Regions from separate parts of the Mesorhizobium sp. M1423 genome, predicted to be linked through region 3. Evidence: riboswitches for the same ligand, from Rfam matches in the RefSeq annotation. Region 3 holds a riboswitch; each other region holds the start of a gene.

Region 1 (4,836 bases), on a different contig from region 3:
CATAGCTCAGCTGGTCCTTCGCATGAGCGGCCCGCGCCCTGCGTACCTGCGGCGTCTGCGGGAAGGACCCGATGGTCGTCGTCGGGAACGGCGGCAGCCCGAGCGTGCCGGCCTGGACTCTGGAGCGCTCGGCAAAAGCGCTCTCTCGTCGCTTCATGCTGTCGTCAATGCTGGCGATCCGCCCCTCAACCAGCGGGTCATGGATCTTCGTGGATGTCACGCGAGTGGCGGCAGCCTCGGCAGACGCTTTCAACGCGCCTGCCACCGCATCCCTGCCTTGGGACAGGGCCCGGGCAAGCAACACCAACTCGTCGGTCTTCTGGGCCGCGAAGGCGAGCCACGACCTGATGTCCGCGTCGAGTTCCGTCTCCATGCGGAGGTCGATCGGCACATGCAGCATCGAGCAAGAAGGCGCGATCTCGACGCGGTCCAAGGGCCAGCCGGCGACGATCGGTTTGATGCGGTCGAGAATGGCGGGCAGGTTCGCACGCCAGACGTTGCGGCCATCGATCAAGCCAAGCGAGAGCACCAGATCCTTCGGTGCGAGCCGACCCACCGTTTCCAGCTGCTCGGGAGCGCGCACGAGATCAATATGCAGCCCGGCCAGGGGCAGAGAAACCGCGGTTTCGAGATTGTCTCCCAGCGGCCCGAAATAGGTAGCCAGCATGATCTTCAGCTCGGGCGCGGCTTTTGACAGCTGGCCATAGGCGAATTCGAACGCAGCTCGTTCATTCGGGTTCAGATCGAGGACAAGCGCTGGCTCATCGATCTGCACCCAGTCGGCTCCAGACAGCTTCAGCCTCTGCAGGAGTTGCTCGTAGACGGGCAGCAGCCGCGGCAGGAGCGCGATGGGATCGAATCCTTCGGCAGGCGATTTCGCCAGCTTGAGGAAGGTGATCGGTCCAAGGATGACTGGGCGTGTGTGAACGCCGAGAGCTTTAGCCTCGATGAAGTAATCGACCGGTTTCGTCGACGAGAGGGCGAACGTCTGATCATCGTTGAGTTCCGGCACAATGTAGTGATAGTTGGTGTCAAACCACTTGGTCATTTCCATCGCGGTTACATCAGACCGATGAGCCGCCTGCTGGTGACCAGCGTGTCGACAATCCTCCGTCTGACCCTGGTTGCCCCGCGCCATTGCGAAGTAGATGTCAAGTGGAACCTCGCCGCTATTCCAGCCGTAACGGGATGGAACGGCGCCGACCATGGCTGCGGTGTCGAGCACATGGTCGTAGAGCGAGAAGTCGTTCGACGGGATTTTCGACACGCCGCGATCGTGCTGCTCCTCCCAGCTAGCGGCACGGAGCGCCTTCGCGGTCGTGAGAAGGTCGGCAGCGGACGATTTTCCGGACCAGTAGCTTTCAAGCGCGAATTTCAGTTCTCGCCGACGACCGAAGCGGGGCACGCCGAGCGTTGCTACAGGAATTTGCTGAGAGACACTCATGCCAGACCCCGATGGTTGGGGCGTCGGTGACAAGGAAGGCGCTAGCAGGCCGGCACGAACGCCAGGCTGCAGCGGCCACCGAGACACCCCGCCCGTGGACGTAATTCGCCGTGGCAGGTCTCCTGGCTCGCGGGGTCATAGCCTCTACCCGTCTTCCCAAGGCTATTCGCCTCAGTGACATGAGTGGGGTTGGCTCGCCGCTAACAGTTGCGGGGGCAGCGCCGGCATCGCACCGGCTTCCCTCTTAGCTCCGCTGCGGCAGCGCCGTACGGAGAACCACGACGCGGGAGACAATTACAGCAGTTCGCTTCTTTGTCAACGCCGCATAAAGAAATGTTTATGTCGTTATGTTAAATTTCCGTTGGCATGTTCCAAAGGTCGCCTCGAAAGCGAAAACTGTGGAAGCCTTGAGCGGCCGGTAAATCAAAGCAATGACGCACGGCGCCCTTGTCCAGGAGGATAGGAGTTCGTCGGCTGCCGGCAGCAAACATACCGGCAAGCGCCGTGGTGCTGCTTAGCGCATCATGCGAACCACCTCGGCGTCGAACTTCGGCTCCGAGGTTCCGACCGCTTCGTTGGTGATCTGCTCGCGACCATATTCGGCTCAATGGCGAGGCTGTTGCCCATGTGGAAGCTGTTGGCCGTGATGCCCTCGGTGATATGACACAACGATTTCGGGGGGAGCACACCGAGGCCAGGCGCAGCGGCGTGTTGCGAAGTGATCGAGGCCAATGTCTCGAACTGCTTGTTCGCAGCCCACCGGCTCAAGGTAACCCGGCTCAAACCACCGGGCCAGCTCAAGTCCTGTCCAAATGAGGCCTGAGCGGCAAATCGTCGTGCACGCGCACGGTTTGGCGTTCGATCTTGTGATGCGTCTTGGGCGGACAATCGCCACGGTGCAGCGCGCAGAAGCGGTCCCCAATTGGGAAACCGAGGGCGGTGAGGGCAAGCCAGCGCCACAGGCGGAAGGGGACTTGGACCTGTTTGCCCTGCTGGACCACAAGTTCGCGACACAGGGCCTCAAGGAGAAGACCAAGAGTGATTATGCGCGGGACCTCGCCAAATTCATCAAAAGCAGCGGGCAGTCAAAGTTCGGCGCCGATTGACATGGAGATAGCCATCGCGGCGGACCGCCCAGGCGGACCGCAAGCCGGAATACAACCGGGTGCAGGCGGCCAACCTCGTCCACAAGATGGCGTCGGGCACACACCGGCGATGGGAGAGCGGACCGTGGAGTGCAGGAACTTCACGCCTATCCACGCTCCCGTGGACGTGTCCTGCGGCACATCGGCAGCGATATTGAGGAGGCAGTTGAGCTTCTGGTCGAGCACTCTTACCTGCCACTACCTACGCTTAACGTCATCTCGTACTGAAAACGCACCACGCAAGGTCGAGATGTAACATGCGCCCTTCGTGGATGGTTCTAAGCTTCCTCGGGCGCGGTCAATCTGTGATAACGGTCGCTTGGAACCTCCATCACCGCGACGCGATCAAGGTTGGCGTATCGCGCTCGGTAGTAACCTTCTTCCTCCACTTCGGCGAAACTACACTGGGGAACGTCAAAGGTCGCAGCTTCCAATCCGAAGAAAGTCGTAGCGGTTTCCTCATCCAAGAAGTTCCACTCATCTTCTCCGTCGTCATATGTGACGCGAACATAGGAGGCCATGCGCACGGCTTCCTGATCACCCATCTCTGCGATGATGGCATCGCATTCTTTCTTCAGCTTTCCTGAAACCTCACCCTTATCCCAGTCATCCAAAGCCCGATAGATTTCTGGATGATAATACTCTGGCATCTCCTCTACATCGTCACCGATAAGCTCAATGGTGCGGACATATTGCGGATTTATCAAGAGTATTTTGTTGTCAAGGCTCCAACAATACAGCCATGGCCTGCTTGTGTTATTTCTACGCAGATTATGAAGTTCCTTCAACTGACGTAAAATCGATTCACGCGCCTTTTCATCGATAGGATATTGGCGGCTGCCAAGAGTCGTCTTGATTCTGAGCGTGCCGTATCGCGTTTCGGCATCGGCAATTGCAAACGGGCTCGTGCGCCACTCCTCGACATCAATCTTCCAGCCCAGCAGCTCCTCGACCGTGCATTTCAACGTGAGACAAAGGTCCTTGATCTGCTCGACGTTCAACTGCGTTTTGCCTGTTTCCCAACGGGCCACAGTCTGTTGCGTCGTTGCCATCTGCTCTGCCAAATCTTTTTGAGTCATGCCCAGTCGAACCCTAAGCTCTTTCATGTTCATAACTCACCTCGCGTGTTCAACACACGCATTGTGGATGAATTAATCTAACACGTCAAGCGTGTTCAAAAATCGCAACATGTGTTTTTAGGGCGTCTTCGAGGCTCCGGCAGCCGTTCGTGACCACTTGCGCAAGACACAGGGCTGGTACACAGCACGAATGGGCGATCAAAAATTACTGCTGCGATGCTCGTCATCAGCCAAGCTGCCGCCGCACCTTCCACTAGGGTGCCAAGGTTCGAAATGAGTGCAGCCGACCATAGCGAACGGAAGGTCTTGTGCTCAAAAGGAACGAGTGAAGATGTTCTCTTCGCCATTGTGGGAAGCCTCGGGATTGACCGCGGGGCTGGATTTGTTTCGCCTCACTCAACCATGGCCTCGCCGTACAAGCCAAGCTGCCACAGTGCGCGCCTGCTAACCCAGAAAACTTGGCGGCCTTACAGGCATGCGCAGGACGCGCGAAGCCGCTCAAATCTCCCCAGATGGGTCAGCCATCGAAGACCGGCATCACTTGCCCGTTGAGCGGCTATACGATAATGCTCCGCGCTAAGCAGGAAGCGCCAAAAATTCGAGCGGCGACTTCATTCTCCTATTCAGGAAGGAACTATGAGGCGGCAGACGCGACCATTCACCGTGGAAGTCAAACAAAAGCGCAATTATGAAAAATCCGCACGTTCCATCTGGGGCAATTTCGACATCGCCGCGGCGATGGCCGAAACAACAAACGAAGTCGAGCCGTTAAATCGTCAGCTTGTTGACTCTACTGTAGTGGCCCTTGATGCTGAACCTTTGCACAAACCTCGAGTGGAGCATTTCATGGCCAATCCCCTGGAAACCGAGTCAGCAGTAGTTCATAGCGAACCGGCAGACAAAGCGGAAACGCCAAAACCGAAGACGAGAGCGCGGCGGTCGAGGAAGCCAGAAGCTGAGGCGAGCGCGCCTGCCCGCAAGGAGGGCGCCAAGCCGATATCCGCGACCACTGAAGCACCGCCGTCAGCGCGAACAGGCCGAAAGAGCTACTCCGCGAAGGATCGTGCCCAGAAGCTGGCGCAGATCGAGACCTCGATCGGCGGCGGCGCTACTCTCAAGAGCGCGGTGAAGCAAGCCGGCATCTCGGAACAGACATATTATCTTTGGA
Region 2 (4,836 bases), on a different contig from region 3:
CGAAGCCGTAGTCGGTCAGGATCCGGCGCAGATCGGGATGGCCCGAAAACAGCACGCCATAGAGGTCGTAGGTCTCGCGCTCGAACCAGTCCGCGCCGGGATATATGCCGGTGATCGACGGCACCAGCGTCTCTTCGTCGGCCTGGACCTTGATGCGGATGCGGATATTCTGCCTCGGCGACAGCAGGTGATAGACCACGTCGAAGCGCTTTGCCCGCGACGGATAATCTGCGCCGCAAACGTCGATGATCGAAATGAACTGGCATTTCGGGTCGTCGCGCAGGAAGGTCACCACCTCGATCAGGTCGCGCGGCTCGACCGAGATAGTGAGTTCGCCATAGGCGAGCACCGCTTCGCCGATCCGGCCGGTCAGCTTCTCGCCAAGATAGGTCGAGAGGTCATTCAACGCCTGGGTCATGCCGCTCACCGTTCGATCGTGCCGGTGCGGCGGATCTTCTTCTGCAGCAGAAGGATGCCGTAGAGCAGCGCTTCAGCGCTCGGTGGGCAGCCGGGCACGTAGATGTCGACCGGCACGATGCGGTCGCAGCCGCGCACCACCGAATAGGAATAATGATAATAGCCGCCGCCATTGGCACAGGAGCCCATCGAGATGACGTAGCGCGGCTCCGGCATCTGGTCGTAGACCTTGCGCAGCGCCGGCGCCATCTTGTTGGTCAGCGTGCCGGCGACGATCATGATGTCGGACTGGCGCGGAGACGCGCGCGGCGCGACACCGAAACGCTCGCTGTCGTAGCGTGGCATCGAGGTGTGGATCATCTCGACGGCGCAGCAGGCGAGGCCAAAGGTCATGAACATCAACGAGCCGCTGCGCGCCCAGGTGATCAGCGCCTCGGTCGAAGTGACGAGAAAACCCTTGTCGGCGAGTTCGTTGTTGATCTCCAGGAAGAACGGATCATCCTCCCCCACCGGTCTGCCGGTGTTGGGGTCGATGAGGCCCTTGGGCTTCGGCGCGACGAGCGTGCCGGAACTGTCGTTCAATCCCATTCCAGCGCTCCTTTTTTCCATTCATAGGCAAAGCCGATGGTCAGCACCGCCAAAAACACCATCATCGACCAGAAACCGAGCATGCCGATCTGACTGAACGACACTGCCCAAGGAAACAGGAAGGCCACCTCCAGATCGAAGATGATGAACAGGATCGACACCAGGTAGAAGCGGATGTCGAACTTCATGCGGGCGTCGTCGAACGAGTTGAAGCCGCACTCATAGGCGGAAAGCTTTTCCGGATCGGGGTTGCGGTAAGCCACCAGGAACGGTGCGGCGAGCAGCGCCAGGCCGACGACCAGCGCCACGCCGATGAACAGGACGATGGGCAGGTACGAACCTAAAAGTGCGTTCATGCTGCAGTTTTCCGTTGGCGGCCAATCCACTCTGATTACAGCACCGGACCCACTTGCGGAAGCGTGACAGATTAACCACTGAACCGTTTTAAGGGGGCTCTATGCTGCAACGCGGCGAGGGTTAGCGCAGCGCTTTCGGCGAAGCAAGTCAAACCTTGTTCAAATCGCGGTGCTGGACGGCATATCCGGGAAAACTGGTCCGATCCGCTCCTGTTTGATTTCCTTCACTTTTCACTCCACTTTTCTCTCCTGACATAGATGCCGCCAAAACCTTGCTAGCATGGGGCGGAATCGCAGGTCATTTTCTCTGTCTAACATCGTCCGGATACCGCCTTCATGAAGGAAAAAATCTCGCTTGCCCTGGCCCGTCGCATTGCGCTTGCGGCACAGGGATTCAATGACCCGCGCCCCAGCGGCACGCCTGACCGCCGGCATCTGGCCCGGGTGCTTGCCCGTACCGGCCTGCTGCAGATCGATTCCGTCAGCGCCGTGGTTCGCGCCCATTATATGCCGCTCTATTCGCGGCTTGGCCCCTACAAGCTGGCGCTGCTCGACGACGCCGCGGTGACACGCAAGCGCATGGTCTTCGAATATTGGGCGCATGAAGCCTCGTTCCTACCCGTCGAGACCTATCCGCTGATGCGCTGGCGCATGCAGCGGGCCGAGCGCGGCGAGGAAATGTACAGCGGACTGGCAAAATGGGGCCGCGAGCACGCCGCCTACATTGAGGACATCTATCGCGAGGTCGCTGAACGAGGCCCGATCGCGGCGTCGGCTTTCGAAGGCCAGAAGGGCTCGGGCGGCTGGTGGGGCTGGAGCCATGCCAAGCATGCCTTCGAATGGCTGTTCTGGGCGGGCCGCATCACCACGGCGCACCGGCGTGGTTTCGAGCGGTTCTACGATCTGCCGGAGCGCGTGCTGCCGCCAACGGTACTCGCTTTGCCAGTTCCGTCCCCCGCGGACGCCCACCGCGAACTGCTGCGCATCTCCGCCCGCGCCCATGGCGTCGCCACGGCGGGCGATCTGCGCGACTATTTCCGCCTCTCGCCCGCCGACATCAAGGGCCGCATCGAGGAACTGGTCGAGGCTGGCGACCTGTTGCCGGTGAGCGTCGAAGGCTGGAGCAAAACAGCCTATCTCCACAAGGACGCCCGTTTGCCGCGCAGGATCGAGGCGCGCGCCTTGCTTGCGCCGTTCGATCCCGTCGTCTTCGAGCGGTCGCGCACCGAGCGGTTGTTCGACTTCCACTACCGCATCGAGATCTACACGCCGGCCGAAAAGCGCCAGTATGGCTATTATGTGCTGCCGTTCCTGCTCGGCGACAGCATCGTCGGGCGCGTCGACCTCAGGGCCGACCGCCCGGCCGGCGTATTGCGCGTCCATGCCGCCTATTCGGAGCCCGGCGCCCCGCCGCAAACTGCCGCCGCCCTTTTCGAGGAATTGAAGCAGATGCAGGGTTGGCTCGGGCTCGAGCGCATCGAGGTGACGGCTGCCGGCGACCTCGGCCAGCCGCTCGCAGATATCGCCGCGTCATAGACGTGCGTTGACACGACTGCCTCCACAAGCCTAAATCCGTTCCAGACGGTCCCCTGCCCGCAACGGCAAGGGCCAAGAGGGAATGCGGTGCGAAATCTCGATTTCAAATCCGCGGCTGTCCCCGCAACTGTAAGCGACGAGCCAAGGCCGAAAACCACTGGGATATTCCCGGGAAGGCGGCACCCAGGCGATGACCCGCGAGCCAGGAGACCTGCCGTCTAGGACATAAGAATCCGATCGCCTGGCGGGTTTTCCGGGCAAGGAGCCTGATTTGGAACGCGACAGCAGTTTTCCGGCTGAGACAGCGGATTTATTGTCCGGCCATGGTGATTCCCCGGCCGGCGTCACCGTCATCGTCTGCTCGTCCTGCCGTGACGAGACCGGTTCGGACGCTCATCCCCGCGCCGGCGAACTGCTCGCCGAGGACACGCGCCGCGCCGCTTCCAGCGAAAACATTAAAATCCGCACCGTCGAATGCCTCGGCAATTGCAAGCGCCGGCTCAGCGCCGCGATGCTGCGCGACGGCTGCTGGAGCTATGTCTTCGGCGACCTGACCACGACCAGCGGCACCGATCTGGTGACGGGGGCAAAGCTGTTCGCTACTTCGACGGACGGCCTCATTCCGTGGCGCGGCCGTCCCGATTGCCTGAAGCGCGGCTTGGTTGCCCGCATCCCTCCCCTCGACCTTTTGAAGGACTTGATATGACTTCCCCAGATTCGGCCGCCAACGTTTCGCGCGTCCCCTGCACCGTCGTCACCGGCTTTCTCGGCGCCGGCAAGACGACGCTGATCCGCCATTTGCTCGAAAACGCCAAAGGCAAGCGCCTGGCCATCATCGTCAACGAGTTCGGCGATATCGGCATCGACGGCGAGATCCTGAAGGGCTGCGGCATCGACACTTGCCCCGAGGAAAACATCGTCGAGCTGGCCAATGGCTGCATCTGCTGCACTGTCGCCGACGACTTTGTCCCCGCGCTCGACCAGATCCTGTCGCTGACGCCGAAGGTCGACCACATCCTGATCGAGACGTCCGGGCTGGCCCTGCCCAAGCCGCTGGTCCAGGCCTTCCAGTGGCCGTCGGTGAAAAGCCGCGTCACGGTCGATGGCGTCATCGCCGTCGTCGACGGGCCGGCGCTGGCTGATGGCCGCGTTGCCAACGACATGGACGCCCTGCAGGCGCAGCGCGCGCAGGACGAGACGCTCGACCATGACGATCCTGTCGAGGAGGTGTTCGAAGACCAGCTCGCTTGTGCCGACCTGATCATCCTGTCGAAGAGCGACCTGCTGGACGCAGCCGGCGCGGCGCGCGCCAATGCCGTCATCGGCAAGCATGTTGCGCGGGCGGTGAGGATCGTGCCGACCTCGCAAGGCAAGGTCGATCCGTCGGTGCTGCTCGGCCTTGGTCTCACCGTCGAGGACGACATCGAGAACCGCAAGACCCATCACGACGACGAGCTCGACCACGAACATGACGACTTTGACTCGTTCGTCATCGACATTGCGTCGGTGTCCGACCCGGACGAGCTGGCACAACGCGTCGCCACGGCGGCGGAGGAAGAAAACGTATTGCGCGTCAAGGGTTTCGTCGACGTCGGCGGCAAGCCGATGCGGCTCTTGCTGCAGGCCGTCGGTCCGCGCGTCAACCACTATTACGACCGCGCCTGGACCGCTGAAGACGATCGCCGCTCGCGCCTCGTCGTCATCGGCCTGAAAGGGCTGAACCGCCCGGCGATCGAGCGTATCCTCGCCGGCTGATCCCAGGTACGAGCCGCGATGCACATCCTCACCACCACATCCGCCTCGCTCGACGATCTCGCCGAGCCTGTCGATCTCAGGCAAACGCCTGCGGATGTCGTGGCGCTGTCCTTCACCGACAGCGACCTCGCCGGGCTGGCGGCGGCGTGGAAGGCAGATGCGGACCGCCTGCCGTCGATGCGGC
Region 3 (4,836 bases):
CGCGGCTTTGCTCGACCGGCTTTCGGATGCCGAACAGGACAGGCTGGTCAAAGCCATGCAGACGGTGCAGCGTTTGCTGGGCGGAAGCGCCGAGCCCAAAATTCCCTATATGCTGCGGCCTCTGCAAGTCGGCGACATCGGCTGGATTATTCATCGCCAGGGCCTGCTCTACGCGCAGGAATATGGCTGGGACGAAACCTATGAAGCGCTGGTCGCCGAAATCCTCGGTGCCTTCGTCAAATCCTTCGATCCGAAATGGGAACGCAGCTGGATCGCCGAGCGGGAAGGCGAGGTCGTCGGCTCCGTCTTCGTCGTGCGCCAGTCGGACGCGGTGGCGAAATTGCGCCTGCTCTACGTCGAGCCCTCGGCGCGAGGTCTCGGCATCGGCAAGCGGCTGGTCGAGGAATGTATCGGCTTTTGCCGCGCCACGGGTTACAGGACACTGACGCTGTGGACCAACGACGTGCTCGCCGCCGCCCGCCACATCTATGAGGCTGCGGGCTTTAAATTGACCAACGAGGAGCGCCACCATTCCTTCGGCAAGGATCTGGTCGGCCAGAACTGGAATTTGGAGTTGTAGCAGCGCTTCCGGCGCTTCGGCGCCGGCCTGCCGTGCCTCACCCTTTGACCGGTATCCAGATTTCCAGCCCGCCATTGCCGCTGCGCGGATCAAATTCGGGGCCGTAGCGCTCGAATTCCGGCGCATCGGCGATCTCGTGCCCAGAGGCTGGCAGCCATTTGTTCCAGATCGTGGTGACCGTGCGGCGGATGGTCGAGATATGGTCACGATGGGCGAACACGGCGTATTTCTGCGCCGGCACGCGCACACGCCAAAACTCCCTCGGCAGGTCCGAAAAATCGGACACTTCGACGCCAGCGATGTAGTCGAAATTGCCGGCGTCGTCGCCGTTGACGCAGACGCCATAGGCGACGTCGCCGATCTCGCCAGGAATGTTGCCAATATAGGGGCCGAACCGCTGCCACTGCATCGGGATGCCGGCGCTGGTTTCGCAGCTGTAGCGCTCGCCGAGACCGGCGATGAGAAACGGCCGGCTGGTCTCAAAACGCGGCGGTTCGAGAGTGGCGAGAAAGGACTGGTCCATCAGGATCGGCTCCACAAGATCGAGGTTGTCGAGCGAGCCTTGTGCGCGCACCAGTTCCGGCGTGGTGCCGAACTGGTCGCGGAAGGCGCGGGTGAAGGCCTCATGCGAGGCATAGCCGGCGTCGAGCGCGACCGAGAGGATGTCGGGTGCGCCGGCGCCAAGCTTGCGCGCCGCTTCGGTCAGTCGGCGAGAACGGACGTAGCTCATCACCGAACGGCCGGTAGCCGCGCCGAAAGCCCGCGTCACATGAAAGCGCGACACCCCGCTGATCTTGGCGACATCGTCCAGCGAGACTGCTTCGGGCAGATGGCTTTCGACGAACCACAGCGCCTTCTCGGTCGGATTCATTTGGCACCTCGCATTGGCCCAGTCTCCGCATTGGCCCAGTCTTTACATTGGCCCAGTCTTTACATTGGCCATGTCTTATATTGGCAAGATTATGGTGCCGCTTCCTGGCGGAGGCAGTTTGATCGAAATTGCGCACTGCGCAAATCGAGAGCGACGGTCGTCGGCAAGTCGCAGGCGTCGCGCGAAAAGGCTTGACAGGAAGCGGGCAAACGTCCTTTTAAATGTAACGTTATTACATCACGAGGTCTATATGGCTCCTTCTGACAAGACTTATTGCGCTGTGATTGGCGGAAAACTAGGGTGGCTGACTGATGGTCCCCGAGTCGAAAGGCAAGGGGTGAAAAGGGAACACGGTGAGATCTTCGGATCGAGGCCGTGGCTGCCCCCGCAACTGTAAGCGGTTAGCAAAAATCCGAAGTGCCACTGACCGGCAAGGCTGGGAAGGCAGGATGGCGCAAAGACCCGCGAGCCAGGAGACCTGCCATCAGCATGAGTGGACCGGACGGGGTGTGCCGGGAGGAGACGTGGACATCGGTCTTGTCGGCCGGTCCGTCCAGCTTCCTTCCGTCGCCATTGAGAAAGTGACGGTAAGTTGGACGCCTCCCAGCCTCTTCTTGAAGCGTGTGAACTGAGCGCGACGACGAATGGCCGGTGCCTGGTCAGCGCGGTGAGCCTTTCGATAGCGCCGGGCGACCGCCTCGCCATCATCGGCCCCAACGGCGCCGGCAAGACGACGCTGCTGCGCATGCTATGCGGTACGCTGCGGCCAAGCGCGGGAGATGTGAGATTTTCCGGACGCCGGCTGGAGAGGTTTTCGGCCGCCGAGCGGGCACTGCACATGGCGGTCGTTGGCCAGACCGACCAGCCTGATCCGCGGCTTGCCGTGATCGACTACGTCGAGCTTGGGCGCGTCCCGCATGCCGGCTTGCGACGGAGGAGCGAGCAACGCGACATCGTCATTGAAGCACTTCGCAGAACCGGCCTGCTGCCGCTGCTCGGCCGCACGATCGGCTCGCTATCCGGTGGCGAGCGGCAACGCGCCCAGTTGGCGCGCGCCATCGCCCAGGAGCCCAAAATCCTGTTCCTCGATGAACCGACCAATCATCTCGATCCGCGCGCCCGCAGCGACCTTCTCGAACTCGTATCGCAGTTTGGCATGACCGTCGTGGCGGTGCTTCATGATCTGTCGCTTGTCACGCCATTTGCCACCAGGGTCGCGGTGATGAACGAGGCCCGCCTGCAGGCACTTGCCAGTCCGCGCGAGGCGCTGACCAAGAAGTTGATCCGCGAGATTTTCGGCGTTGACGTGCTTTGGCTGCGCCATCCCACCGAAGACCGCGAACTCACGGTCTTCGACGTTCCGAACCGCGCCTCTTCACATCCCGATTTGACCAAGGAGCAACATCCGTGAAACGCCTCGTACTGTCTTTTGCCTCCCTCCTACTTGCCCAGACCGCCTTCGCTTTCCCGGTAACCGTTGATAGCTGCGGCACGCCGCTGACGTTCGACGCCGCGCCGAAGCGCGCCGTCATCCAAGATCTGAACATGGCGGAGATGGCCTTCGCGCTGGGGCTGCAACCATCGATCGTCGGCCTGACCGGCATCACCGGATGGTATAAGGTCGGTCCGGAATTCAAGGCCGAGCAGGGCGCGATCCCGGAACTCGCGCCGAAATACCCGACCCTCGAAAACCTCGTCGCCGTCGAGCCCGATTTCTTCTTCGCCGGCTGGTATTACGGCATGAAGCCTGGCGGCGAGGTGACGCCCGATACGCTGGCCCCGCACGGTATCAAGACGCTGGTGCTGACGGAAAGTTGCGTCCATCTCGACCAGAACCGCCCCGCCGCCTCGATGGACCTGCTCTATGGTGATGTCGAAAAGCTGGGCAAGATTTTTGGCAAGGAGGCGGAGGCGGGAAAGCTTGTTTCGGACTGGAAGGCGCAGCTCGCCGATATCACGGCAAAGATCGGCGACCGCACGGGAACGCGTGTGTTTCTTTACGACTCCGGCGAAGACAAACCCTTCACATCAGGCAAGTTCGCGATCCCCAGCGCCATGATCGCCGCAGCGGGCGGCGACAACATCATGGCCGACATGCCGACGAGCTGGGGCAATAGGGATTGGGAGACGGTGGCGGCCCGCAATCCGCAATTTCTTATCCTGCTCGACTACCAGGACGGCGGCTACAGAAAACTGCTCGATTTCCTGAAAGCTCATCCGGCGATGAAGGAGACTGAGGCGGTCAAAAATGAGCACTTCATTGCGCTGCGCTATGCCGAACTGACGCCTGGGCCTGCCAACATCGAGGCGATCGGCAAGATCGCCAGGGCGATGCACCCGGAAGCTTTCTGAGCTTGCGCCAGAGAGCGTTCGAATTGGCGATGACAGCAGGAGCAGCAGCGATTGCCGCTCTTGCTCTGCTGTCGATTGCCTATGGATCGACGGTCATCGCGTTGAGCGACGTGATTGCTGCGCTCGGACATGCCGCCGGGCTGGACGGAGACATCGTGTCCGGTCCGGCCGGCAAGATCCCGATTGCCAAGATCGTCCTCGATCTTAGGCTACCGCGCACGATTATGGCCATCTGTGTCGGCGCCGGGCTGGGCGTCATCGGCGCGCTGCTGCAGACGGTAACGCGCAACGACCTCGCAGATCCGTTCTTGTTCGGCCTGTCGTCCGGAGCCGCGGCCGGCGCGGTTTCCGTCATCACCATTTTTGGCGACCATTTCGGTATCTGGACGTTGCCGGTCGCGGCCTTCACGGGCGGCGTATTGGCCGCCGGCATCGTGCTTTTGCTGGTTTCGCGGGTGAGGGGGCAAGGCCCCGAACGGCTGATCCTCGCCGGGCTTGCCGTCTCGTTCATGTTCACCGCCTTGACTAACTATCTCGTCTTTGCCGGAGACCAGCGCGCCGCTCACTCGGTGTTGTTCTGGACGATGGGCGGGCTCGGGCTGGCCCGTTGGGACAATATCGAGCTGGCTGCTCTGGGCGCAGGCACCATCCTTGTTTATGGACTTTGGAACCACCGCCGGCTCGACGCTTTCCTGGCCGGCGAGAATGCCGCTGAAAGCCTCGGCGTCCCGGTTGCGCGGATGCGCAGGATGACATTTCTCGTCGCCGCTTTCTCGACGGCGATCCTTGTCTCGGTCGCAGGCGTCATAGGTTTCGTTGGCTTGATGATCCCACATCTGTCCAGGACCCTGGCCGGCCCGCTTCATCTGCGCCTGATTGCAAGCTGCGCCCTCTTCGGAGCGGTGCTGTTGCTGGCAAGCGACCTTCTCGCGCGCACGCTGTTGCCGCCGCAGGAACTGCCGATCGGCATCATCACCAGTTCGGTCGGCGCTTTCTTCGTGGTCACGATGCTCATTCGCAATCGCTCATGATG

What was found. A riboswitch is a leader RNA that binds a small molecule or an ion and turns the genes downstream of it on or off. The one in region 3 is predicted to bind cobalamin.
Region 1: another riboswitch for cobalamin. It lies ahead of metE (5-methyltetrahydropteroyltriglutamate--homocysteine S-methyltransferase); the one in region 3 lies ahead of NKG95_RS25890 (ABC transporter ATP-binding protein).
Region 2: another riboswitch for cobalamin. It lies ahead of NKG95_RS03135 (DUF1636 family protein); the one in region 3 lies ahead of NKG95_RS25890 (ABC transporter ATP-binding protein).

What each region holds. Positions count from the first base shown of each region.
Region 1 is NZ_JAMYKU010000019.1:69,732-74,567, reverse strand. It holds gene metE (5-methyltetrahydropteroyltriglutamate--homocysteine S-methyltransferase) at 1-1,444, opposite strand, end outside; cobalamin riboswitch at 1,540-1,740, opposite strand; gene NKG95_RS22675 (hypothetical protein) at 2,296-2,550, shown strand; gene NKG95_RS22670 (helix-turn-helix transcriptional regulator) at 2,868-3,701, opposite strand; gene NKG95_RS22665 (MFS transporter) at 3,764-4,015, opposite strand; gene NKG95_RS22660 (transposase) at 4,305-4,836, shown strand, end outside.
Region 2 is NZ_JAMYKU010000002.1:59,769-64,604, forward strand. It holds gene NKG95_RS03115 (NADH-quinone oxidoreductase subunit C) at 1-418, opposite strand, end outside; gene NKG95_RS03120 (NuoB/complex I 20 kDa subunit family protein) at 424-1,005, opposite strand; gene NKG95_RS03125 (NADH-quinone oxidoreductase subunit A) at 996-1,361, opposite strand; gene NKG95_RS03130 (winged helix-turn-helix domain-containing protein) at 1,698-2,897, shown strand; cobalamin riboswitch at 2,927-3,130, shown strand; gene NKG95_RS03135 (DUF1636 family protein) at 3,169-3,603, shown strand; gene cobW (cobalamin biosynthesis protein CobW) at 3,600-4,652, shown strand; gene NKG95_RS03145 (cobaltochelatase subunit CobN) at 4,671-4,836, shown strand, end outside.
Region 3 is NZ_JAMYKU010000024.1:90,589-95,424, forward strand. It holds gene NKG95_RS25880 (bifunctional helix-turn-helix transcriptional regulator/GNAT family N-acetyltransferase) at 1-580, shown strand, start outside; gene NKG95_RS25885 (GyrI-like domain-containing protein) at 618-1,451, opposite strand; cobalamin riboswitch at 1,747-1,951, shown strand; gene NKG95_RS25890 (ABC transporter ATP-binding protein) at 2,044-2,862, shown strand; gene NKG95_RS25895 (ABC transporter substrate-binding protein) at 2,859-3,803, shown strand; gene NKG95_RS25900 (FecCD family ABC transporter permease) at 3,833-4,834, shown strand.